DNA from 4 places in the Paraburkholderia sp. USG1 genome. Region 4 is predicted to be linked to each of the others. Evidence: predicted binding sites of a transcription regulator. Region 4 holds the regulator's gene; each other region holds the start of a gene.
What was found. Region 4 encodes LexA, which represses DNA repair genes until DNA is damaged. Its sites were predicted from a motif close to ACTGTATNNNNATACAGT; they were not measured.

Region 1 (5,720 bases), on a different contig from region 4:
CCTTCGCTGCGCGAAGCGCTGATCAGGCTGGAAGCGGACGGCTATATTGAAACCTCGGGGCGGGGCGGTTTTACGGTGGTCGATGTCACGGCGCCGATCATCTCCAAGCCGCTTGCGGAGTTGCTGCTGCAAAACCCGCGCACCAGTGCCGATATTCTGGAACTGCGCCAGGGGCTCGAATCGATTTCGACGGTCTATGCCGCGCAGCGCGCCACGGCCGCAGACCTGAAGAAGATCAGCGCGGCGTTCGAGGCATTGAAAGCCGGCTCGCAGTCGCAGGACCGTGTGAACCTCGCCGAACTGGACGCCGCGTTCCACCTCGCGATCGCGGACTCCACGCACAACATTGCGCTCGCGCATGTGATGCACGGCATCCATACGCTGATTCGCGAGGGTATGCGCCAGTACCATCGTTTGATCGATTACGACGACGCGATGGAAAAGCAGTTGATGGGCCAGCACCAGGCCATTTACGACGCCGTGATGTCGCGCGACGCGCAAAAGGCACGCAAGGCCGCCGAGCGGCATTTGACCTATGTGCGCGAGATGTACAAGGAAGACGCGGCCAGGCCTTCGTCGAGTACGGTTTCGTAAATACCCGCGATTGACACCTTGCCGCAACTTCCTTATATTCTTGGTCAGACCAACCATACCAGTCTTACTGGGGCGCCGGAATTCCTCGTTGCTCCATCCCGCTTGCATGCTGGCCGCCGCAATAACGCACTGGTTCACCGCCGCCATTCCGCAGTAGAGTAGGTGAATCGCCGACTGCCGCTTTTTCCCCAATGAGCTTATGAAAGTCGCCCTGTTTATCCCGTGCTTCATCGACGCGTTTTATCCCGAAGTGGGGATCGCCACGCTCGAATTGCTCGAACGCTTCGGCATCGAGGTCGACTATCCGCAGGAGCAAACCTGCTGCGGCCAGCCAATGGCCAACAGCGGCGCGCATGCCGAGGCAGCCGGCACCGAGCGTGTGTTCGCGCGCAACTTTGCCGGCTACGACTACATCGTCGGGCCGTCGGCGAGTTGCATTCACCACGTGCGCGAGCATCTCACCGCGCTGGAGCAGACCGACGAAGTGAAGAAGGTCCGCGCGAACGCCTACGAACTCGTCGAGTTTCTGCACGACGTGGTCGGCGCGCGTGAATTTCCGTGGGCCGAGTTTCCGCACCGCGTGGGCTTGCACAACAGTTGCAGCGCATTGAGGCATCTGAAGGAAGCATCGATTTCGGAAGTGGCCGGCACGCCGTTTTCGAAGCCGCGCACGTTGCTCGAAGGCGTGAAGGGCATTGAGTTCGTCAAACCGGCGCGGCCCGACGAATGCTGCGGTTTCGGCGGCACGTTCTCTGTCACAGAGGAGCCGGTCTCGGTGCGCATGGGCCAGGACAAGGTGCGCGATCACCTGAACGCGGGCGCCGAGTACATCGTATCGGGCGACATGTCGTGCCTGATGCATCAGCAAGGCTGCGCGGAACGCATGAAAGCCGACGCGCGCTTCATCCATATCGCGCAGGTTCTCAACGGAGCACGCGCATGAGCAACCGCATCGATCACGCGAAAGCCGCGGGCGCTTTCATCAGCAAGACAGAGCATGTCGCGTTTCACGACAAGCGCCTGTGGGATCTGCGCGAGAAGCGCGATGTGCAGGCGCACGGCATTGCCGAGTGGGAGACGATGCGCGAGCTGGCCTCGGGCATCAAGGAACACACGCTGTCGAATCTGTCCACGTATCTGGAACAGTTCGCGGCGGCCGCCGAGGCGAACGGCGTCACGGTGCATTGGGCCGCCACCGCCGAAGAGCACAACGCGCTCGTGCACCAGCTCATGTCGGAGCGCGGCATGACCACGCTCGTCAAAAGCAAGTCGATGCTGACCGACGAATGCAAGATGCGCGAGTATCTCGAACCGCGCGGCATTACGGTGATGGAAACGGATCTGGGCGAACGTATCCAGCAACTCGACCATCAGGATCCGAGCCACATGGTGGTGCCCGCGGTCCACAAACTGCGGGCCGACGTTGCCGAACTGTTCGGCCGCACTATCGGCACCGATCCGAAGAACAGCGATATTCATTACCTGGCGGAAAGCCAGCGGATGAACACGCGGCCGTACTTCGTGCGCGAGAAAACGGCCGGCATGACCGGTTGCAATTTCGCGGTGGCGGAGACGGGCACGGTCGTAGTGTGTACTAACGAAGGCAATGCGGATCTGTCGGCGAATGTGCCGCCGTTGCATATCGCGTCGATCGGTATCGAGAAGCTGATTCCGAAGGTCTCGGATCTCGGTGTGTTTATCCGCATGTTGTCGCGCAGCGCACTCGGCTCGCCGATCACGCAATACACGTCGCATTTCCGTGCGCCGCGCAAAGGCACGGAGATGCATTTCATTCTCGTCGATCACGGCCGCTCGGAGCGGCTCGCAATGGAGGACTTCTGGTATTCGCTCAAGTGCATTCGCTGCGGCGCCTGCATGAATACGTGTCCTGTTTACCGGCGCAGCGGCGGGCTGTCGTATGGCGGCACCTACTCGGGGCCGATCGGCGCGATCATCAATCCGACCTTCGATCTGAAGCGCTACAGTGCGTTGCCGTTTGCATCGACGCTCAATGGCAGTTGCACGAACGTGTGTCCGGTGAAGATCAATATTCACGAGCAGATCTACAAATGGCGCACGGTGATTGCGGAGCATCACGAGGTGCCGTTCGTGAAGCAGGAGGTGTTGAAGATGGCAGGGCGGTTGCTCGCGAGCCCGACCTTGTATCGCGCGACGGTGTCCTCGATGGGCAGCGCGCTGCGGCGGCTGCCGAATTTCGTGCTGTATAACCCGCTCAATATCTGGGGCAAACAGCGCGAGTTGCCGGAGGCGCCAAAACTGACCTTCCACGCCTGGTACAAAAAGAATCGTGGAGCCGATCATGACAACGCGTGAAGCTTTTCTGGCGAAAGTGCGGCAGGCGCAGCCGCCGGCGCGACCACGGCCCGACGTGCCGCTGTTCGATGCGGCGGGTGGCGATCTGCACGCGCGTTTTACGGCGGCGCTGCAGGCAATGGGTGGCACGTGCGTCGAAGTTACGGCTGCGAGCGACGTGGGCGGGCTGATTCGCGAGCGGTTCGGGGCTGAGGCATCCATCGCTTCGGCAACCGCGGAAGTGCCGGGCACGCGCGTGCTCACCGCCGACACGGAACCCGCGTCGCTGCAGGATATCGAGGTCGGTGTGGTGCGGGCGCGCTTCGGCGTGGCTGAGACCGGCTCGGTGTGGTTCAGCGAACGTGAGTATGTGGTCAACGCGCTGGGGTACATCGTGCAGCATCTGGTCGTGCTGCTCGATCCGTCGCAATTGCTCGACGGCTTGCAGGACGTATACCGGCGCGATGATTTCCGTGAAGCCCGTTATGCGGCGCTCGTCACCGGGCCTTCGGCGACGGCGGATATCGAGGGTGTGCTGATTCGCGGCGCGCAAGGCGTGCGTTCGTTGACGGTGGTGTGGCTGGCAGCGGAGTAAAAAAATTCCGGGTCGCCTGATTCGGGCGGCCCCCACGTCTTGCCGCGCTGTGCCTGCATCGCCACGGACTTTGCTATCATCACTGTATAAACATACAGGTTTCGTGAACGTGCCGTGGCAACACCCGCTTCTCCCTACGCTCTCTACTATCTGCTGAACTTCGAGCGCGCCCTCGCGTGGCTCGCGCAGCGTTACGACGACCTGTTCGACGCGCACGAACAGGCGTTTCTGCGCGATTTCGCCGCGTTGCCGCAGGCGTCACGCGCGCTGCTGGTTCGCATGCTGATGCGTAAAGGCACGCTATTTCGCGCAAGCCGCCTGTCTTACGAAGAGATCGGCTGCCCACTGCAGGCGGCCGCGCCGATCGCCGCGCTCGGCTGGGTCGATACCCAACCGGCCCTGACGCTCGACGATCTGTTCGCGCTCACCACGCGTGCCGAGTTGATGGAAATTTTCGCGGACGCCGTCGCGTTGATTCCCGGCACGAAGAGCTTGCGCAAACCGGAACTGCTGGAAACGCTGCGTCCGTTTTATGTCGGCGAGCCTGGCGAGCCCGCAGAAGAAGGCGTCGCGGCGCGCCCGCTCCGCGCATGGTACGGTCAATCAACGGATTGCGTGCTGCACGTTGCCATCGCACCGCTGTGCGAACGTCTGCGTTTGATGTTCTTCGGCAATTTGCAGCAGGCGTGGTCGGAGTTCGTGCTTGCCGACCTCGGTGTGTTCCAGTACGAGAAGGTGGCGTTCGCGCCTTCGTCGCGCGCGTTTCAGGCGCGTGCGGACGTGGACGTTTATCTCGCCTTGCACGCGTGCCGTGAAGCGCTCGAATGGCTACCCGGCGGCGACGCGGAAGCAGAGGCGATCAACGAACTGGTGGCAGCCGTCGGTGAAATAGAAACCTCGAACGCCTGGCTCGAAACGCGGCGCGCGAAACTGTTGTTTCGTATCGGCCACCTGTGCGAGCGTCGGGAGAACTGGCCGGCCGCGCTCGCCGTGTATGAGCGCTGCGCGTGGCCCGGTGCGCGCCATCGGCGCATGCGTGTGCTCGAACGCAGCGAACGTTTCGACGATGCGTTCGCGCTCGCCTCGCAAGCCGCCGCGGCGCCGGAGAGCGAAGAAGAAGCGCAACGCATCGCCCGCATGCTCGCACGGTTGCTGCGCAAGCGCGGCATGCCGGCCGCACGGGCGAGCGCGGCGCGTCCCGTCGAGCGCAGCACGCTGGTGGTGCCGCGGCCCAAGGAGCCGCTGCCGGTCGAATACGTCGTTCGCGATCATTTGACGTGCGGCGCCGCGCCGGTTCATTACGTCGAGAACGCGCTGATCAATTCGCTGTTCGGGCTGCTGTGCTGGGAGCCGGTCTTTGCGGCGTTGCCGGGCGCGTTTTTTCATCCGTTCCAGCGCGGTCCGGCCGATCTGCACGCGCCGGATTTTCATGCTCGCCGCGCGGAGCCGTTTGCCGCGTGTCTTGCGCAACTCGACAGCGGAGCTTATCGCGAGACGATCTGGCGGCATCTGGATAGCAAGGCGGGACTGCAATCGCCTTTCGTATTCTGGGGGCTGCTCTCGCCGGAACTCGTTGCATTGGCGCTCGACTGTCTGCCGGCCGCGCATCTGAAACTGTGGTTCGAGCGCTTGCTGCGCGATATACGAGGCAATTGTTCCGGCCTGCCGGATCTGATCCGCTTCTGGCCTGCCGAGCGCCGCTACGAATTGATCGAAGTGAAAGGCCCCGGCGACCGCTTGCAGGACAACCAGATCCGCTGGCTCGCGTATTGCGCGCAGCACGGCATGCCGGTGCGAGTGCTCGACGTGCGTTGGGCCGACGAGGTGCTCGTCGTGAATGGCGGCGCGGTTGACGCTGCTGCCGAGGCCGCCGCAGCGGTCGGACGCGCGATCGTCACGGAGGCCGGAACCGAGGGCGCGGTAGATGCCATCGCAGAGGTCAAACCGGAACCCACCACCGAACCCACCACCGAGGCCACCACCGAACCCACCACCGAACCCACCACCGAGGCCACCGCATGACCTACGTGGTCGCCGTGCGAGCGATGTGCGAGTTCACCGCGAGGCGCGGCGATCTGGATCTGCGCTTCACGCCCGCGCCCACCTCGCTCGAAGGCATGGCGGGCCACGTCACGGTCGCCGGACGGCGCGCGAGCGGCTACGAAACCGAAATCACGCTGACGGGCACGCATCGCAGCCTGACCGTGCGCGGACGCGC
Region 2 (5,720 bases), on a different contig from region 4:
CTCCCCAGTCGACACGAGCCTGAGCGGCGAGCCGTAGAACGGTCGATGGTTCTTCATCATGAGCTTGATGGGTTTCTCGAGCAGCCAGGTCGGTCGTGGCAGACCTGGAGGCGGTGCCTGCACCTTCGCATCGTTCTGGATGGGCACCCAGCGGTTCGCCATCTCCGGCCTGTGGTCGGATGTCGGCGCCGCGCGCTCGACGTTCTCCGTGCCAAGCCGCGCAACCAGCAGCTCGATAAGGCGATTGTGGTCTTCAGCTGAACCGCCCGGGTCGAGAAAGAGCGAATCGCTCGGTGGCTCGGCGGGCTGCACGCTGGACGCGGTCAGCCGGACCGCCAGGACGGCGGCTGGCAGTTCGGTGCGACCGAGGCGTTCCTTCAGCAAACGAACGAGGTGCTCCTCGTGCCATGTCGGTTCCGCAAGCGCTATCTCGAGAGTGGTTGGCTCGATGGCTTCGCGGCCGCGCTCATGCTCGAGCGACACCGTGGCATGGGTCAGCGCGAACTGCTGCGCGCTCAACCAGCCGCACAACTGGACTATGAGGCGTTTCGCCGAAAACAGGATGGCGTCGGCATGCTCGACCCGGTCAGGAAGCTCGGTGCGCGCGCTGAAAGTCGGCGGCATCTCGAGCCATTGGTACAGTTCGGGCGAGAGGCCGTAGGCGCGGTCGAGCGCATCGAGCAGCCCGACGCCACAGCGTTTCTTCAGGCCGGCCCGCGGCAGGCGACGGATGTCGGCCAGCACCCGGCAGCCTAGGCCTTGAAACCAGTCGGCAAACCCGCGCAGCTCCTGCACGACCGTGAACGGCAGTGCGTTGAGGTTCCGCTCGAGCGATGGCATCTTGAGCACGCGGCACCAGCCGCGTTTTGCAAGCAGCCATGCTCCCTGGCCAGTCGGCGCCACGCTCATGCGAATCGTCACGCCGATAGACATCACGACCTCGCGCATCAACGCGCAGACTTGGCGGATACCACCGAAGAGACGCAGGCTGGCCGTCACGTCCATCACGATGGTTTCCTCATCGCAGAGCGCGACTTGCGGCGAGAAGCGCAGCAGACCGAAGGCGACCTCGCGCTGCATATCTCGCTCGCGCTCGATGCTCCGGTCGTACATCAGCGCGTCCGGCGATAGCGTAGTCACGCCGCCGCGTTTCATCCCCGGAAGCACACCAGCCTCGCGCGCCATCGAATCTGCCACCACCACCTTGTCGCGCTCGAGCACGACGCACCCGTGCTCAGTGCGAGGTGACCACCTCGGACGGAACACCTCCAGCGAAAGCCGGGGCAGGAAGATGGCGACGAACACGGCCATAGGGGCTGAGAAGAATCGGAGACGGTTGCAGAGTGATGGACAGCGTTTCGCTTCGTATTGGGCCCCGTCGCTTGACGACATCGACGACGAGGCCACCGTCAGCGGGTCGCACTCCCAGCCGCAACGTGGCTGGCGAAGAATCCTGCGCGCTGGCGAGCGGCCGAATGAGCACAAGCAGCGTTTCCGACGTTTGCGCTGCCAGGTGTAATCGCCGCAGCGCCTCGGTTCGGATGTGCTGTTGCCACAAAATGAGCGCGCCGCAGCTCCCCGCCTGAAGCACGCGTTCTGCACACCAGAGCGCATCCGCCGTTTTTGGTGCTCGCAGCCTCATCAGTCGTTCGACCGGCACCCCGAGATACGCGAACGCCAGCGAATTAGGGACATGCGGCGGCTGCAAGAGCGCAATTGGACGTGCGCTGAGTTCGGCGAGCGCCGGCTTCAGGAGTCGCATCTCGCCAATCCCTGGTTGCTGGACCAGCAGCTCCACCAATGCACCCAGTGGCCAGCCGCCGCCGGGTAGCTCGGCCGACAAGGCCGCGTAGCCGGTGTCGACCGTCCTGCCGTGAACGCGCGCGAGCTGAGCCCCGCGCCAAAGCGTTATTCCCCCCGACTCCGAATACATATTTCTGTCGAGCGCAGCATCGAGGGAGCGCGCCCGTTCCTCGGGCGTGCGTAACTGCTGTGCGGCTAAGACAGGCCGACCCACGATCTGGCTCCAGGAGTACTGTATAAATATACAGGTATTCTAGCCCAAGATTTCGAGTTTGAGGGTTGGAGGGCGGGTTCAACTTTCTTCCCTCCACTCGCTATCTACCGTCCCTAATTGACCATCAAACACCGTGGCCGCATCGTTTCAAGATTACTTGAATCTTTGAATCGACAGGTCTATGATGCCGCCATGGACTCGAACCTCGTTGTACGCGCGCTCGGCGCGCTCGCTCATGAATCGCGCCTGGCGATCTTCCGCGCACTGGTTGTCGCGGGCCCCGAAGGCATGCCGGCTGGTGAGATTGCTCAGCAGCTTGGCCTCTCGCCGTCTGGCTTGTCGTTCCACCTTAAAGACCTGTCGCATGCGGGCCTCGTCAACAGCGAGCAGAAGGGACGGTTCATCTTCTATTCAGCCAACTTCGATGCGATGAACGCACTGCTCGGGTTTCTGACCGAGAACTGCTGTGCGGGCGCTGACTGTTCCGTTCAAGCTGTGTCGCAGTGCCAAGGAGCTAAATCATGAAACGCATGCACATCCACGTTGCTGTCGAAGATATTGATGCGAGCACCCGGTTCTACGTTGCCATGTTTGGAGGCGCGAAACCGACGGTATCGAAGTCGCACTACCGCAAATGGGAGTTGAGCGATCCGAAGGTCAACTTCGCTATTTCGCAGCGTGGCGTAAAGCCCGGCATTGATCACCTTGCATTCAGGTCGAATCGGACGAGGAACTTGCCGAGATGCGAGCGCGTTTCGCGAGCGCTGAATTGCCTGTCACGAATCAGACGGCGACGACCTGCTGTTATGCAAAGTCGGATAAGACCTGGACCGTGGACCCACAGGGCGTCGCATGGGAGACGTTTCAAACGCTTGAGCACGCCCCTGTTTATGGAGAGTCGCGCGATCGTTCGCGCGAAGCCCGCGTTTCTTCAAATGCCTGCTGCGCCGGCGCAGATCTCAATCGGAGCAAGACGTGAACGACAAGACCTACAACATTCTGGTCCTTTGCACGGGCAACAGTGCCCGAAGCATCATGGCCGAGGCGCTTTTTAACACGCTAGGCAAGGGTCGATTCCACGCGTTCAGCGCAGGCAGTCACCCGTCAGGCGCGGTCAATCCGTTTGCGATCGAGCGCTGCGAGTCGCTGGACTACGACACGGCCGGGCTGCGCAGTAAGAGCTGGGATGAGTTCGGTGCACCCGACGCGCCGCAAATGGACTTCGTGATCACCGTGTGCGACCAGGCGGCTGGCGAGGTGTGCCCGATATGGCCCGGTAAGCCGATCACCGCGCACTGGGGTTTTGAAGACCCTGCCGCATTCGTGGGCAGCGACGAAGAGAAGCGCGCGGTCTTCACCAAGGTCTATCGGCAGATTCTGACGCGGGTGAGCCAGTTTGTGAACCTGCCGTTGCACGTACTCGATCGCAATGCCGCCCAGAATGAAGTGCGCGCGATTGGCGAACGTCCCGCCGAGGAATCCAATGGGCAGCACTGATTCGGTCGCTCGCGCGAGCCGTCCGGTCATTGGCTTCTTCGAGCGATACCTGACGGTGTGGGTTGCGCTGTGCATCGTCGCGGGCATCGCGCTGGGCCAGTGGTTGCCGTCCCTTTTTCAGGCGATCGGTCGCATGGAATTGGCGCAGGTCAATCTGCCGGTGGGCGTGCTGATCTGGGTGATGATCATTCCGATGCTCATCAAGATCGACTTCGGCGCGATGGCGCAGGTCAAGGGCCACTGGCGCGGGATCGGCGTTACGCTGTTCGTGAACTGGCTCGTCAAACCTTTCTCCATGGCGCTACTGGGCTGGATATTCGTGCGCCACGTCTTCGCCGCCTGGTTGCCCGCAGCGCAACTCGACAGCTACATTGCCGGCCTCATTCTGCTGGCTGCCGCCCCCTGCACGGCGATGGTGTTCGTCTGGTCGCAGCTTTGCAAGGGCGATCCCTATTTCACCTTGTCGCAGGTGGCGCTGAACGACGCGATCATGATTGTCGCATTCGCGCCGATCGTGGCACTGTTGCTTGGCCTGTCCGCCATCACCGTTCCCTGGAATACGCTGATCGCGTCGGTGGGTCTCTACATCATCATTCCAGTCGTCATCGCGCAGTTATTGCGTCGCGTGCTGCTCGCGAAGGGTGAGACCCACTTCAATCGCACGGTGTCCCGCCTCGGGCCTTATTCGATTTGCGCGCTGCTCGCCACGCTGTTGCTGCTGTTCGCGTTTCAGGGGCAAGCAATCGTCCGGGAGCCGCTGGTCATTGCGATGCTCGCAGTCCCTATTCTCATTCAGGTGTTTCTGAACTCCGGGTTGGCCTATCTGCTGAACCGCAAGCTCGGGGTCGCGCACTGCGTGGCGGGTCCGTCCAGTCTGATCGGCGCGAGCAACTTCTTCGAACTGGCCGTTGCTACCGCCATCAGCTTTTTCGGGTTCCAGTCTGGCGCGGCGCTGGCGACAGTCGTTGGCGTACTGATCGAAGTGCCAGTCATGCTGCTGGTGGTTGGCGTCGTGAATCGCTCGCAGCGCTGGTACGAGACGGCCTGAGGAGCGAGTGTGAGCGCCATAATCATTGCACACGAGACCGTCGGAAGTGACGTCGGTCTGGTCAAGGCCCTGGTCCGTGACGGCCTCCCGGTCGATGACCTCAACGAACCGCAGCGCCGCTTTTTCGGGTTCACGACGCTTGCCGGTTCGCACGTCGGATACGGCGGCTTCGAACAATACGGGCGCGATGTGCTGATCCGCTCGGTGACAGTCGAGCCAAGCTGTCGAAGCAAGGGCATCGGCCGGAATCTCGTTGCGGTGCTGCTGCGTCAGGCCTTCGACGCGGACGCCAGAACTGCGTGGCTCCTTACGACTGACGCACAAGCCTTCTTCGAGAAGACCGGATTCAACCTTGTGAGCCGCGAGACCGCGCCTGCCGCGATCCTCGCCACGCGCCAGGCCGTTGAACTGTGCCCGGCCACAGCGATTTTGCTCTCACGCCCCATCACCCCGTAGCTCTTTAGCCGCTTCCATACGATGTCCACCGATCTTCCGAACGTCAGTCTTTCTCATCTCGACACGCCCGATCTCACAAAGCTCGAACCCCGGACGATCTCGGATCATCCGCCGCGCATCTTGCTGCTCTACGGTTCGCTCCGTCCGACCTCCTATAGTCGCTTGCTGACACTCGAGGCTGAGCGCATCCTTCGCAAGTTAGGCGCCGAGACCAGAGTGTTTGATCCACATGGTCTGCCACTCGCCGACAGCGTGCCCGCCGACCATCCGAAGGTCCTCGAATTGCGCGAAGCGTCCATCTGGTCCGAAGGCCAAGTTTGGTGCAGCCCGGAACGACATGGCGCGCTGACCGGCGTGTTCAAGAACCAGATCGACTGGCTGCCGCTCGACTCCGGAAGCATCCGGCCGACGCAAGGGCGAACACTCGCGGTCATGCAGGTGTCGGGCGGCTCGCAATCCTTCAACGCGGTGAACGCTTTGCGCGTGCTCGGCCGCTGGATGCGCATGGTGACCGTTCCCAATCAGAGTTCGGTAGCCAAGGCGTTCCAGGAGTTCGATGAGAGCGGTCGCATGAAGCCCTCGTCGTACTACGATCGTGTGGTCGATGTGATGGAGGAACTGTATAAGTTCACGCTACTCGTGCGCGACCGCTCAGATTACCTGACCGACCGGTACAGTGAGCGTAAAGAGAAGGCTCCGGCA
Region 3 (5,720 bases), on a different contig from region 4:
CGCGAGTTCGGTGCGGCTGTATTCGCGGCGGGATAAATAGCCGAGCGCGCGGCCTTTTAGCGACCGTGCCGGACGTTGGGATTTTTTGGCTTCGTCCTGCTCGGGTTTCGCTTCGCCTGGAACGCGACGCGAGCGGGTGTAGGTGGTTTCCGAAGGATCGGAACCGGAGGACGGGGAGGTTTCAAACTGAGCGCGCTGTGGATTGCGGCCCGCAGCGCGATCGTGTGCGTCGAACGATTCGAACGGATCGAACGACTCGTCGTTTTCATCACGCGGGCCGGCCGCATGGCGTCCGGTATCGGACAACGGCCGGCCCTTGCGTATCACGTGATGGTTACTCTTCTTCGTCCGCGACTTCAGCGCTTGCGACAGTCGCGGCTTCAGCCATAGCATTCACACCCAGCGATTCGCGGATACGGTTTTCGATCTCGCGAGCGATATCCGGATTTTCACGCAGGAATTCGCGCGCGTTGTCCTTGCCCTGACCAATACGTTCGCCGCTGTAGCTGTACCACGCGCCGGCCTTGTCGACGATCTTGGCTTGTACGCCCAAGTCGATGATTTCGCCCTGACGCGAGATGCCTTCGCCGTACAGAATGTCGAAAATCGCTTCCCGGAACGGTGGCGACACCTTGTTCTTGACGACCTTCACACGCGTTTCGTTGCCGATCACTTCGTCGTTCTTCTTGATCGAACCAATGCGGCGAATGTCCAGACGCACCGACGCGTAGAACTTCAGCGCGTTACCGCCCGTGGTGGTTTCCGGATTGCCGAACATCACACCGATCTTCATGCGGATCTGGTTGATGAAGATCACGAGACAGTTCGTGCGCTTGATCGTGCCGGTGAGCTTGCGCAGCGCCTGCGACATGAGACGCGCTTGCAGACCCGGCAGCGAGTCGCCCATTTCGCCTTCGATTTCAGCCTTCGGCACGAGTGCCGCGACCGAGTCGATCACGATCATGTCGATCGAGCCCGAACGCACCAGCGCGTCGGCGATTTCGAGCGCCTGCTCGCCCGTGTCCGGCTGCGAAACCAGCAGATCGTTCACGTTCACGCCGAGCTTGCTCGCGTACTGAATGTCCAGCGCGTGTTCCGCGTCGATAAACGCCGCCGTGCCGCCGATCTTCTGCATTTCGGCGATGACTTGCAGCGTCAGCGTGGTTTTACCGGATGATTCCGGGCCATAGATTTCGACCACACGGCCACGCGGCAAACCGCCGACGCCCAGCGCGATGTCGAGACCGAGCGATCCGGTTGAGACCACCTGAATGTCTTCGATTACCTCACCCGCGCCGAGCCGCATGACCGACCCTTTGCCGAACTGCTTTTCGATCTGCGCGAGTGCGGCAGCGAGTGCCTTGCTCTTTTCAGCAGTCAGTCCAGCCGAGCCTTTCTTGCTTTCTTCCATGAATCGTCCTTTGCTATGATGAACGGCGTCTGAGGCGGATGTGCGACCCCGAGTTTCAACCTACTCGCAAAGGACAGCACAGGAAACCCAGACACTGTATAAAAAAACAGTAGTTTTGGCAAGCGCGATTCTCATGCGAACACGCATTTTTACCGTCGCGCGGCCCAAACCACCCACAATAATTTTCGGAGACCGCTGTGCGCCGGGGGACACCCCACGGTGCCGGCAATGCCAGGCTGGCGCACCATGCGAATTCTTATTGCCGAAGACGACAGCATACTCGCGGACGGTCTGGTTCGATCACTCCGCCAATCGGCCTATGCTGTCGATCACGTGAAGACCGGCGTCGAGGCCGACACCGCGCTGTCGATGCAGACTTTCGACCTGCTGATTCTCGATCTGGGCCTGCCGCGCATGTCGGGGCTCGAGGTGCTGCGCCGCCTGCGCGCCCGCAATTCCAATATGCCGGTGCTGATTCTGACCGCCGCGGACAGCGTCGACGAACGCGTCAAGGGTCTCGACCTCGGCGCCGACGATTACATGGCCAAGCCCTTCGCGCTGAACGAACTCGAAGCACGCGTGCGCGCCCTGACACGGCGCGGCGCGGGCGGCGGCCCGACGGTCGTGCGGCACGGCTCGCTGTCGTTCGACCAGGTCGGGCGGATCGCCTATGTCAACGAACAGGTGATCGATCTGTCCGCGCGCGAGTTGGGCTTGCTCGAAGTGCTGCTGCAACGGATCGGCCGGCTGGTTTCGAAAGAACAGCTCGTCGACCATCTGTGCGAATGGGGCGAGGAAGTCAGCAACAACGCGATCGAGGTCTACGTGCACCGCCTGCGCAAAAAAATCGAACCGAGCGGCGTGCGCATCATCACCGTGCGCGGGCTCGGCTACTGCCTCGAGAAAGCGGCGGCGCCGGCTAGCGCGAACCCGAGCGCCAACGCCCTGCCCACGCCCCCGCCCGTCGAACCCGAACCGCCCCCATCGCCGCCGTCCGGCGCGATGCCGGCGAGCCACCACTACAAATAGAGGACGCCCATGTCCGCACGCGCAGACCGCGCTACGGCGCACGCGGCGGACCTCGACGAGGCGCGCGACGAGCGCTACGCCAACCCGTTCGCCCCGCCCGACGAAACCGAAGCCGCCGCCGAGGCTCGCCCGCGTTCGCTGTTCGGTGAGATTCTCGACTGGATGCTGGCGCCGCTGCTGCTGCTTTGGCCGATGAGCCTTGCCGTCACCTATCTGGTCGCCAAGTCGATCGCGAACGGCCCGTTCGACCGCGCGCTGGAAACCGACGCTTACGTGCTTGCCCGGCAGATTCATCCGGTCAACGGCGTGGCGGAGTTGTCGCTGCCCGATTCCACGCGCGACTTTCTGCGCGCCGACAATGTGGACAGCGTGTTCTACCAGGTGCTCGGCACGCGCGGCGAACTGGTGGGCGGCGAGCGCGACATGCCGCTGCCGCACGAGGAAGACCGGCCGCAGCCGGGTCTCGTCGAATTTCGCGACGATGTGTTGCGCGGCAACGATATCCGCGTCGCCTACACGACCGTCGAGTTTCCGCAGACGCCCGGCGCGCAGTCCGTGCTGGTACAGGTGGCAGAAACGCTCGACAAGCGCAGCCAGCTTGCCAACGACATCATCAAAGGCGTGATCCTGCCGCAGTTCGTGATTCTGCCGCTCGCAATCCTGCTGGTGTGGTTCGGCCTCTCGCGCGGTCTCGCGCCGCTGCACGCGCTGCAAGCGCACATCCGCGCGCGCCGCCCGGACGACCTTTCGCCGCTGGAAGCGCGCCGCGCGCCGCCCGAAATCGAGCCCCTCGTGACCTCGTTCAACGATCTGCTGACGCGCCTCGAACAGAACATGGAGTTGCAAAAGCGCTTTATCGCCGACGCCGCGCATCAGATGAAAACGCCGCTGGCCGGCCTGCGCACCCAAGCCGAACTGGCGTTGCGCCAGGACGCCTCCACCGAAGTGCATCGCTCGCTCGAACAGATCGCCACCAGTTCGGAGCAAGCCGCGCGACTCGTCACGCAGTTGCTGGCGCTGGCGCGCGCGGAAAATCGCATGTCGGGGCAGATCTTCACGCCGGTCGAGGTGACGGAAGTGGCGCGCAGCGCCGTGCGCGACTGGGTTCAGGCCGCACTCGCCAAGCAGATGGATCTGGGCTACGAAGCGCCTGACGAACCCGTCGAAGTCGACGGCAATCCGGTCATGCTGCGCGAAATGCTGTCGAATCTGATCGACAACGCCATCCGCTATACGCCGCCGGGCGGGCGCATCACGGTCAGGGTGAGGCACGACGCGCCAGAGAGGCTCGTGCATCTGGAAGTCGAGGATACCGGGCTCGGTATTCCGGTGGCCGAGCGTTCGCGGGTGATCGAGCGCTTCTACCGGATTCTCGGACGCGAGGGCGACGGCAGCGGCCTGGGGCTTGCGATCGTCCGCGAGATCGCGACCATGCATGGCGGCGAGCTGATGATCGACGACAACGTCTATCAAACCTCGCCGCGGCTGGCCGGCACGCTCGTACGCGTCAGTTTGCACGTGCATGAGCGGGGCGGGACTTACCCTAACGCGTCCTGATCACGCAAACGCGCAATCTCAATATTGAGATAATTAAGCGGTCTGTTAGGCGAATTTAAAGTCAGGTTAGCTGATTTTTAACGAAATCCGCCGATACACGTCAAACCACAATTTCGCCCCGCCACGTCAGTACACCGTAAGTTTCCACTCCAATAATCGGTTTCACGGGAACGCCGTCACCGGCAGACCGCGTGCATATCAATATTGGAGATGACATATGGCTACCGTTGGCGGGCAAATCTCGCACGTGCCGATGACGAACGAAGAGAAGCGGGTAATCTTCGCCTCGTCGCTGGGTACGGTTTTCGAGTGGTACGACTTCTATCTGGCCGGTTCGCTTGCGGCCTTCATCAGCAAGAGCTTCTTTTCCGGCGTCAATCCGACCGCCGGCTTCATCTTCACGCTGCTCAGCTTCGCCGCCGGCTTCGCGGTCCGGCCGTTCGGCGCGATCGTGTTCGGGCGGCTCGGCGATCTGGTCGGACGCAAGTACACGTTCCTCGTGACGATCGTGATCATGGGTCTGTCGACGTTCCTCGTCGGTTTTCTGCCGGGCTACGCGGCGATCGGCATTGCTTCGCCGGTGATCTTCATCGCCATGCGGATGCTGCAGGGCCTCGCGCTCGGCGGCGAATACGGCGGCGCGGCCACCTACGTGGCCGAACATGCGCCGGCGGGACGCCGCGGCTTCTATACGGCCTGGATCCAGACGACCGCCACGCTCGGCCTGTTCCTGTCGCTGCTGGTGATTCTCGGCGTGCGCACGCTAATGGGTGAAGACGCGTTTGGTGCCTGGGGCTGGCGCATTCCGTTTGTCGCGTCGATCATCCTGCTGGGCGTGTCGGTGTGGATTCGTCTGCAACTGCATGAATCGCCGGTGTTCGAGCGCATCAAGGCCGAAGGCAAGACCTCCAAGGCGCCGCTGTCCGAAGCGTTCGGCCAGTGGAAGAACCTGAAAGTCGTGATTCTCGCGCTGATCGGGCTGACCGCCGGCCAGGCCGTGGTCTGGTACACGGGCCAGTTCTACACGCTGTTCTTCCTGACGCAGACGCTGAAGGTGGACGGCAGCAGCGCCAACATCATGATCGCCATCGCGCTCCTGATCGGCACGCCGTTCTTCCTGTTCTTCGGCTCGCTGTCGGATCGTATCGGCCGCAAGCCGATCATCATGGCCGGCCTGCTGATCGCCGCATGCACGTACTTCCCGCTGTTCAAGGCGCTGGCGCACTACACCAACCCGGCGCTGGAAACCGCAACGGCGAAGGCGCCGATCGTCGTGATCGCGAATCCGGACGAGTGCTCGTTCCAGTTCAACCCGGTCGGCACCTCGAAGTTCACGAGTTCCTGCGACATCGCCAAGAGCGCGCTCTCGAAGGCCGGCCTGAACTACGAGAACGTCGCCGCGCCGGCGGGCACGCTCGCGGAGATCAAGGTCGGCGATACGGTGGTCAACACGTATGACGGCAAGGCCGCCGACGCCAAGGATCGGGGCAAGGCGTTCGACACGACCCTCGCGACGACGCTGAAGACCGCGGGTTATCCGCCAAAGGCCGATCCGTCGCAGATCAACTGGCCGATGAGCGTGGTGATCCTGACGATCCTCGTGATCTACGTGACGATGGTCTACGGTCCGATCGCGGCCATGCTGGTGGAAATGTTCCCGACGCGCATTCGCTACACCTCGATGTCGCTGCCGTATCACATCGGCAATGGCTGGTTCGGCGGC
Region 4 (5,720 bases):
CAAGCTTTCTCCACACCAGATAGTTGCGGCGCCATACGGCGATCCAGTTGGTTGCGTTCGCGGGAAAGGCGGCGAAGGTTTCCTGTTTCGATGGCGTGTCGCCCGGGCTTTCGTATGTGCGTGCGTTCATTGCGTGTCTCGTGCCGTGCCCCTCGAGGGGCTTCCTTCTTCGTTATAGCCGTAGCGCGTTGCGTGCGATGCCGATATCCATGCGCCTCTAGTCCTGCATCTCGCGACCGGTGAGCCGCAGGAACACATCTTCCAGATTCGCCGGCCGATGCAGATAGCGCAGATCCGCGCGCTGCTTGAGGCGTGCATGCACCGGTTGCGCGTCGTTGACGTAGCAGAACAGCGTCTCGCCGCTGATCTCGGTGCGCTCGACGAGCGGCGCCAGTTCATCGCGCAGCGCAACCGGATCGGGTCCGAAAATCTCGATCACGTCGCAACCGATCTCAGAGGCGATCAACGCGCTCGGCGCGCCTTCGGCGATCTTGCGTCCTTCCTCGATCACGCATAGCCGGTGGCAGAGCCGTTCGGCTTCTTCCATGAAGTGGGTGGTCAACAAAATGGTCTTGCCGCGCGCGAGCAACGAGCGCAGCCGCTCCCAGATCAGATGCCGCGCCTGAGGATCGAGGCCGGTGGTCGGTTCGTCCATGATCAGCACGTCGGGGTCGTTGACGAGCGCGCGCGCCAGCGTGAGGCGCCGCTTCATGCCGCCGGAGAGGTCGCTCACGCGCGCGTCCGCCTTGCTTTCGAGGCGCGCGAATTCGAGCAGCGGCGGCACCATCGCCCGGCATTGCGCGGCGCTCATGCCGAAGTAGCGGCCGAACACCAGCAGGTTCTCGCGCACCGTGAAGTCGGGGTCGAGATTGTCGAACTGCGGCACCACGCCGACGCGCGCCCGGGCCACGCGCGCGCGGCTGGGGATCGGCTCGCCGCACAGGCGGATCGTGCCCGCATCCGGTGCCGCGATGCCGAGCAGCATGCGCAACGTGGTGGTCTTGCCCGCGCCGTTCGGGCCGAGCAGGCCGAAGCATTCGCCGGGGTTGACATGGAACGACAGCCCGTCGACGACCGTTTTTTCGCCGTAGCTTTTCTTGACCTCGTGAAATTCGATGGCGGCTTCAGGCATGGATCGAACGAGTCTCCGGGAAAGACATGAATGACGCGAATGGCCGGGAAGGCCGCCTATTCTAGGGCATCGGCTGCCCGGCGTCGGTTCGCTCCCGACGTTCCGGCGTGGGTTTCCTGCACTGCGGCATCGACCTGCGGACGCCGCCCGGCGGCGCGCGCACCTGTTTAGGGCGCGGCTGGCGTCCAGTAGCGCGCAGTTAGCGTTTTCCATCCCTTGCAACCTGAATTGCGGCGCACCATGATTCATTCAGATCGTGCGTCCCGCGCGAAGGGAGAAAAATCATGGCGAGCTACCAGAAAATCCTGCTGTGCTACGACGGCTCGCGCGAAGGCCGCAAAGCGTTGCGTTGCGGCGCCGACCTGGCGATGGATCTGAAAGCCGAAACTCACCTGTTGTCGGTTGTCGACATGCGTTCGAGCATTGCGCAAAGCGCGGGCCTGCTGACCGATGTGGCTTGCGGCAGCTTCGAAAAGACCGCCCGCGACATCCTCCAGGAAGGCGTGGACTGGCTCACCGAGCGAGGCGTGAGCGCACAAGGGCATTTCGCGTTCGGCCATCCGATCGACGAGATCGCCAACCTCGCCAATGAATTGCATGTCGACCTCGTGGTGGTCGGCCACCGCTGCCGTACGGGCTTGTCACGTTGGTGGATGGGTGCGGGTAATACGCCGCTGCTCGACCGCGTCTCGTGCAGCATTCTGGTGGCCTGTTCTTCTGCGCAGGAGCAACAGCAAGCGGCGGCTTGACGCACGGTCTCGGGGAGGGTGTTTGACTGGCCGGCCGCCCAAGCCTGACGACATCAGACGGTCATTCGTTCAGATTGACCGCGGCCAGCTTCCATGTGAATACGCCCTCGCGCTGAAAGATCGCCGAGTAACGTGCGTCGCCGGCGCCATGCTGGTACGTGACGACGAACTCGTTGATGCCGCGATAGCCCGCGGTGGTTTGCGGCGGTTGCGGGGGCGCGGCGTTGCCATTGCCATTGGCTGCGGTGCCAGTGGCGGGTGCTGCCGGCGCGGGTGAAGTCGCTGCGGCATCCGATGGAGTGTTCGTGGCAGCCGGCACGGGCGGCCGCTCGCCCGGATCGCCGCGCGGCGGCATGCCGTTCAACAGGGCCGCCACGCCGTCTGGGGTGGCATAGGCATCTACGAGCGGACCAATCAGCGCAACGCCGATCATCGCGCCAATGGCGGCCAATGGATTACCGTTGCTGTGTGCGTCGAGACGCCGTGTCAGCAAGCCGGCGACCTGCTGCTTCAGGCTCTCACGCAGCGCGGGAAAATCGACGTACTGATTGACCGTTTGCGCGTCGCGCGCATCGGCCGCGCGTTTGAGATTGTTCAGCGCAATATACGGCGTCGCGTACGCGAACCCGAGCGCGGCGATCACCACAATCACGAGCAGCGTGACGATCAGCGGCCGGGTAGCGCCGCCTTTGGTGCGTTTCAGAACGGCCATCGAATGGGGCTCTCCGTCAGGTGTGATCTAACGTGGACCGCCGCCACGCAAAAACGATCCCATGCGAAGCAATATCGCCACCCGATTGAAGGCCGATCAAGACTCGAATACCGCACCACGTAAGTTTGCTTCGTCGGCAATGCAGCGGTCGATCATGCGGCATACGGCGTCTACCGTGCCGACCATGATGAGCCGCGATGGGCCGTGATAGACACGCACCGGTGCGCGCCGCGCCGGCTCGGCCGTATTCAAACCCGAATTCAACGACACGCGGGCAAACGCCGGCAACGACGAGGGCAGGCTCGACGCGCTAGCAGGCGAGTCGAATAACGACGGCGTGCTGGCCGTGGACGCCTCGATCAATGAGCAGGGCACCAGCTTGCGAAGATGGCGCAGACGACCGAACTGGCGAAAAGGCAGCAGGCGGGCAAGGCGTTCCATGAGACTCTCCAGACGATGCAACATTGATGCGGCGTTGGCGTGGCTTTCTATTCTGCCGAACGGGCAAGACGGGGCTTGGAACCAGGGGCTTGGAACCAGGGGCTTGAATTCCAGGCGCCTGGAACCAGCGTGCTTAGAACTCGCCGGGGCGAATCAGCCCGACGGCGATACCCTCCAGCGCGAACTCCGCACTGCCGGTTTCAACGAAGATGTTTTCGTAATCGGGGTTCTCGGCGATCAGTTCGAGCCCGTTCGGCCGGCGCTTCAGGCGCTTGACCGTGACGTCGTCGCCAAGCCGGGCAATGACGATCTGGCCGTCTTTGGCTTCGCTCTTCTTTTGCACCGCGAGCAGGTCGCCGTCGAAGATGCCCGCGTCGCGCATGGACAGCCCGCGCACCTTCAGCAGGTAATCGGGCTTGCTCGAGAACAGCGCCGGGTCGCACGCGTAGTGCTGCGAGATATGTTCCTGCGCGAGGATCGGGCTGCCCGCGGCAACCCGCCCGATCAGCGGCAGCGACAGTTGCATGATGCTGGCGTGCGGCAGCGTGAACTGGTGCGGCGAATCTTCCGGGCCGGCCAGCAGGCGGATGCCGCGCGACGCGCCCGCCGCGAGCTCGATCACACCCTTGCGGGCGAGCGCGCGCAGATGTTCTTCTGCCGAGTTGGCCGAGCTGAAGCCCAGTTCGGCGGCGATCTCCGCGCGGGTGGGCGGAAAGCCGGTGCGTTCAATAGCCCTGCGGATCAGATCGAAAACCTGCTGCTGTCGTGCGGTGAGTTTGGTCATGGCGCCACTGTATGGATGAACAGGTGACTGTATTTTTATACAGTATCGGGCGCAATTCAAGCTTTACTTTAAGTTCGTGCCGAAGGGTGGCGTTGCAGCGTCGTCAAAAGACGCTCCAACACCCGTTTTCGTGCCGCAACGCCTTATCCAGCTGCCATTACCACTTTTGCGTATTAAAGAATGAATAAACATTATTTTTAATGATGAAAGCGCTTCGATAGACTGGCCTCCGAGTTGGCGCTCATGTGCACGTGACCGCGACGCAGAGCAACACCACACGCTGTTTCAGCGAATTACGACGCGGAGAAAGTTGACATGAATCACCAAGGTACGGGGCTGGCGGGCAGGACGAAGAAACTCATCGTGGCGCTGGCACTGGGTGCGGCGGGCGCGCTCGGCGCGATGGCACAGGCACACGCTGCCGACACGACGCTGCTGAACGTGTCCTACGACCCGACGCGTGAGCTGTATCAGGACATCAACCAGGCGTTCGGCAAGGAATGGAAGGCGAAGACCGGCGACACGATCACTTTCAAGCAGTCGCACGGCGGCTCCGGGGCGCAGGCGCGTTCGGTGCTCGATGGTCTGCAGGCCGACGTCGTGACGCTCGCGCTCGCTTACGACATCGACGCACTGGCCAACAAGGGGCTGCTGGACAAGGGCTGGCAGAAGCGTTTGCCGGATAACGCATCGCCCTACACGTCGACGATCGTGTTTCTGGTGCGTAAGGGCAACCCGAAGCACATCAAGGATTGGGATGATCTGATCAAGCCGGGTGTCTCGATCGTCACGCCGAATCCGAAGACGTCGGGCGGCGCGCGCTGGAACTACCTCGCTGCCTGGGCGTACGCCGAGCATCAGCCGGGCGGCAATGACCAGAAGGCCAGGGAATTCGTCGGCAAGCTCTACAAGAATGCCGGCGTGCTGGATTCGGGCGCGCGCGGCGCGACCACCAGCTTCGTGCAACGCGGTATCGGCGACGTGCTGATCGCGTGGGAAAACGAAGCCTTCCTGTCGCTGAAGGAATTCGGTCCGGACAAGTTTGAGATCGTCGTGCCGTCGGTCAGCATTCTGGCGGAGCCGCCGGTTGCGGTGGTGGACAAGGTGGTCGACAGGCACGGCACGCGCAAGGTCGCCGAAGCGTATCTGAACTTCCTGTATAGCGAGGAAGGGCAGGAAATCGCGGCGAAGAACTTCTACCGTCCGCGTTCGAACAAGGTGCCGGCCGAGTTGACTGCCAAGTTTCCGAAGCTGAAGCTGTACACGGTGGACGATTCGTTCGGCGGCTGGACCAACGCGCAGAAAACACACTTTGCCGACGGCGGCGTATTCGATTCGATCTACCAGCCGCAGTAATACCGTCCATGCCTGCAACGGCATAGGCAAAGCGATACGCTCACGCGTCACTCCCAAGCGCGCCCCCAGGGGCGCGCTTTTGGCCAGCCGGGGCCCGGCGGCCGGTAACACGAGCATCAACCTGAACGAGTAACGAGCATGACGACGTTGACCTTCCGAAAACCGAGCGCGTTGCCCGGTTTTGGCCTGACACTCGGCATCACGGTGGCTTATCTGAGCCTCGTGGTGCTGATTCCGCTTGCGGCGACCTTTCTGAAGACCGCGACGCTCGACTGGGACCAGTTCGTGCGCGCGGTGAGCTCGCCGCGCGTGCTCGCGTCGTATCGCCTGACGTTCTTTTCCGCGCTCGGCGGCGCGCTGATCAATGCGGTGTTCGGCTTTCTGGTGGCATGGGTGCTGGTGCGCTACACGTTTCCGTTCAAGCGCATCGTCGATGCCGTGGTCGATCTGCCGTTCGCGCTGCCCACCTCGGTGGCCGGTATTTCGCTCGCAGCCGTGTACGCGGGCAATGGCTGGATCGGGCAGTTCCTCGAACCGCTCGGGCTG

Region 1: the regulator LexA is predicted to act here: its motif matches at 3,584-3,601, upstream of NE850_RS31285 (VRR-NUC domain-containing protein).
Region 2: the regulator LexA is predicted to act here: its motif matches at 2,035-2,052, upstream of imuA (translesion DNA synthesis-associated protein ImuA).
Region 3: the regulator LexA is predicted to act here: its motif matches at 1,505-1,522, upstream of recA (recombinase RecA).

What each region holds. Positions count from the first base shown of each region.
Region 1 covers NZ_JAMWXW010000031.1:59,505-65,224, reverse strand. Annotated here, with positions in the region: gene NE850_RS31305 (FadR/GntR family transcriptional regulator) at 1-594, shown strand, start outside; gene NE850_RS31300 ((Fe-S)-binding protein) at 794-1,537, shown strand; gene NE850_RS31295 (lactate utilization protein B) at 1,534-2,928, shown strand; gene NE850_RS31290 (LUD domain-containing protein) at 2,915-3,502, shown strand; gene NE850_RS31285 (VRR-NUC domain-containing protein) at 3,617-5,524, shown strand; gene NE850_RS31280 (ATP-dependent DNA helicase) at 5,521-5,720, shown strand, end outside.
Region 2 covers NZ_JAMWXW010000017.1:174,188-179,907, reverse strand. Annotated here, with positions in the region: gene NE850_RS22960 (DNA polymerase Y family protein) at 1-1,311, opposite strand, end outside; gene imuA (translesion DNA synthesis-associated protein ImuA) at 1,235-2,017, opposite strand; gene NE850_RS22950 (helix-turn-helix transcriptional regulator) at 2,210-2,542, shown strand; partial or broken gene NE850_RS22945 (ArsI/CadI family heavy metal resistance metalloenzyme) at 2,539-2,996, shown strand; gene NE850_RS22940 (arsenate reductase ArsC) at 2,993-3,514, shown strand; gene arsB (ACR3 family arsenite efflux transporter) at 3,501-4,562, shown strand; gene arsN2 (arsenic resistance N-acetyltransferase ArsN2) at 4,572-5,018, shown strand; gene arsH (arsenical resistance protein ArsH) at 5,040-5,720, shown strand, end outside.
Region 3 covers NZ_JAMWXW010000006.1:258,037-263,756, forward strand. Annotated here, with positions in the region: gene recX (recombination regulator RecX) at 1-327, opposite strand, end outside; gene recA (recombinase RecA) at 335-1,411, opposite strand; gene NE850_RS10765 (response regulator transcription factor) at 1,658-2,440, shown strand; gene NE850_RS10770 (sensor histidine kinase N-terminal domain-containing protein) at 2,450-3,997, shown strand; gene NE850_RS10775 (MFS transporter) at 4,215-5,720, shown strand, end outside.
Region 4 covers NZ_JAMWXW010000015.1:194,675-200,394, reverse strand. Annotated here, with positions in the region: gene NE850_RS21225 (ABC transporter permease) at 1-130, opposite strand, end outside; gene nodI (nodulation factor ABC transporter ATP-binding protein NodI) at 218-1,132, opposite strand; gene NE850_RS21215 (universal stress protein) at 1,417-1,881, shown strand; gene NE850_RS21210 (DUF2939 domain-containing protein) at 1,943-2,593, opposite strand; gene NE850_RS21205 (hypothetical protein) at 2,690-3,034, opposite strand; gene lexA (transcriptional repressor LexA) at 3,168-3,818, opposite strand; gene NE850_RS21195 (sulfate ABC transporter substrate-binding protein) at 4,134-5,174, shown strand; gene cysT (sulfate ABC transporter permease subunit CysT) at 5,313-5,720, shown strand, end outside.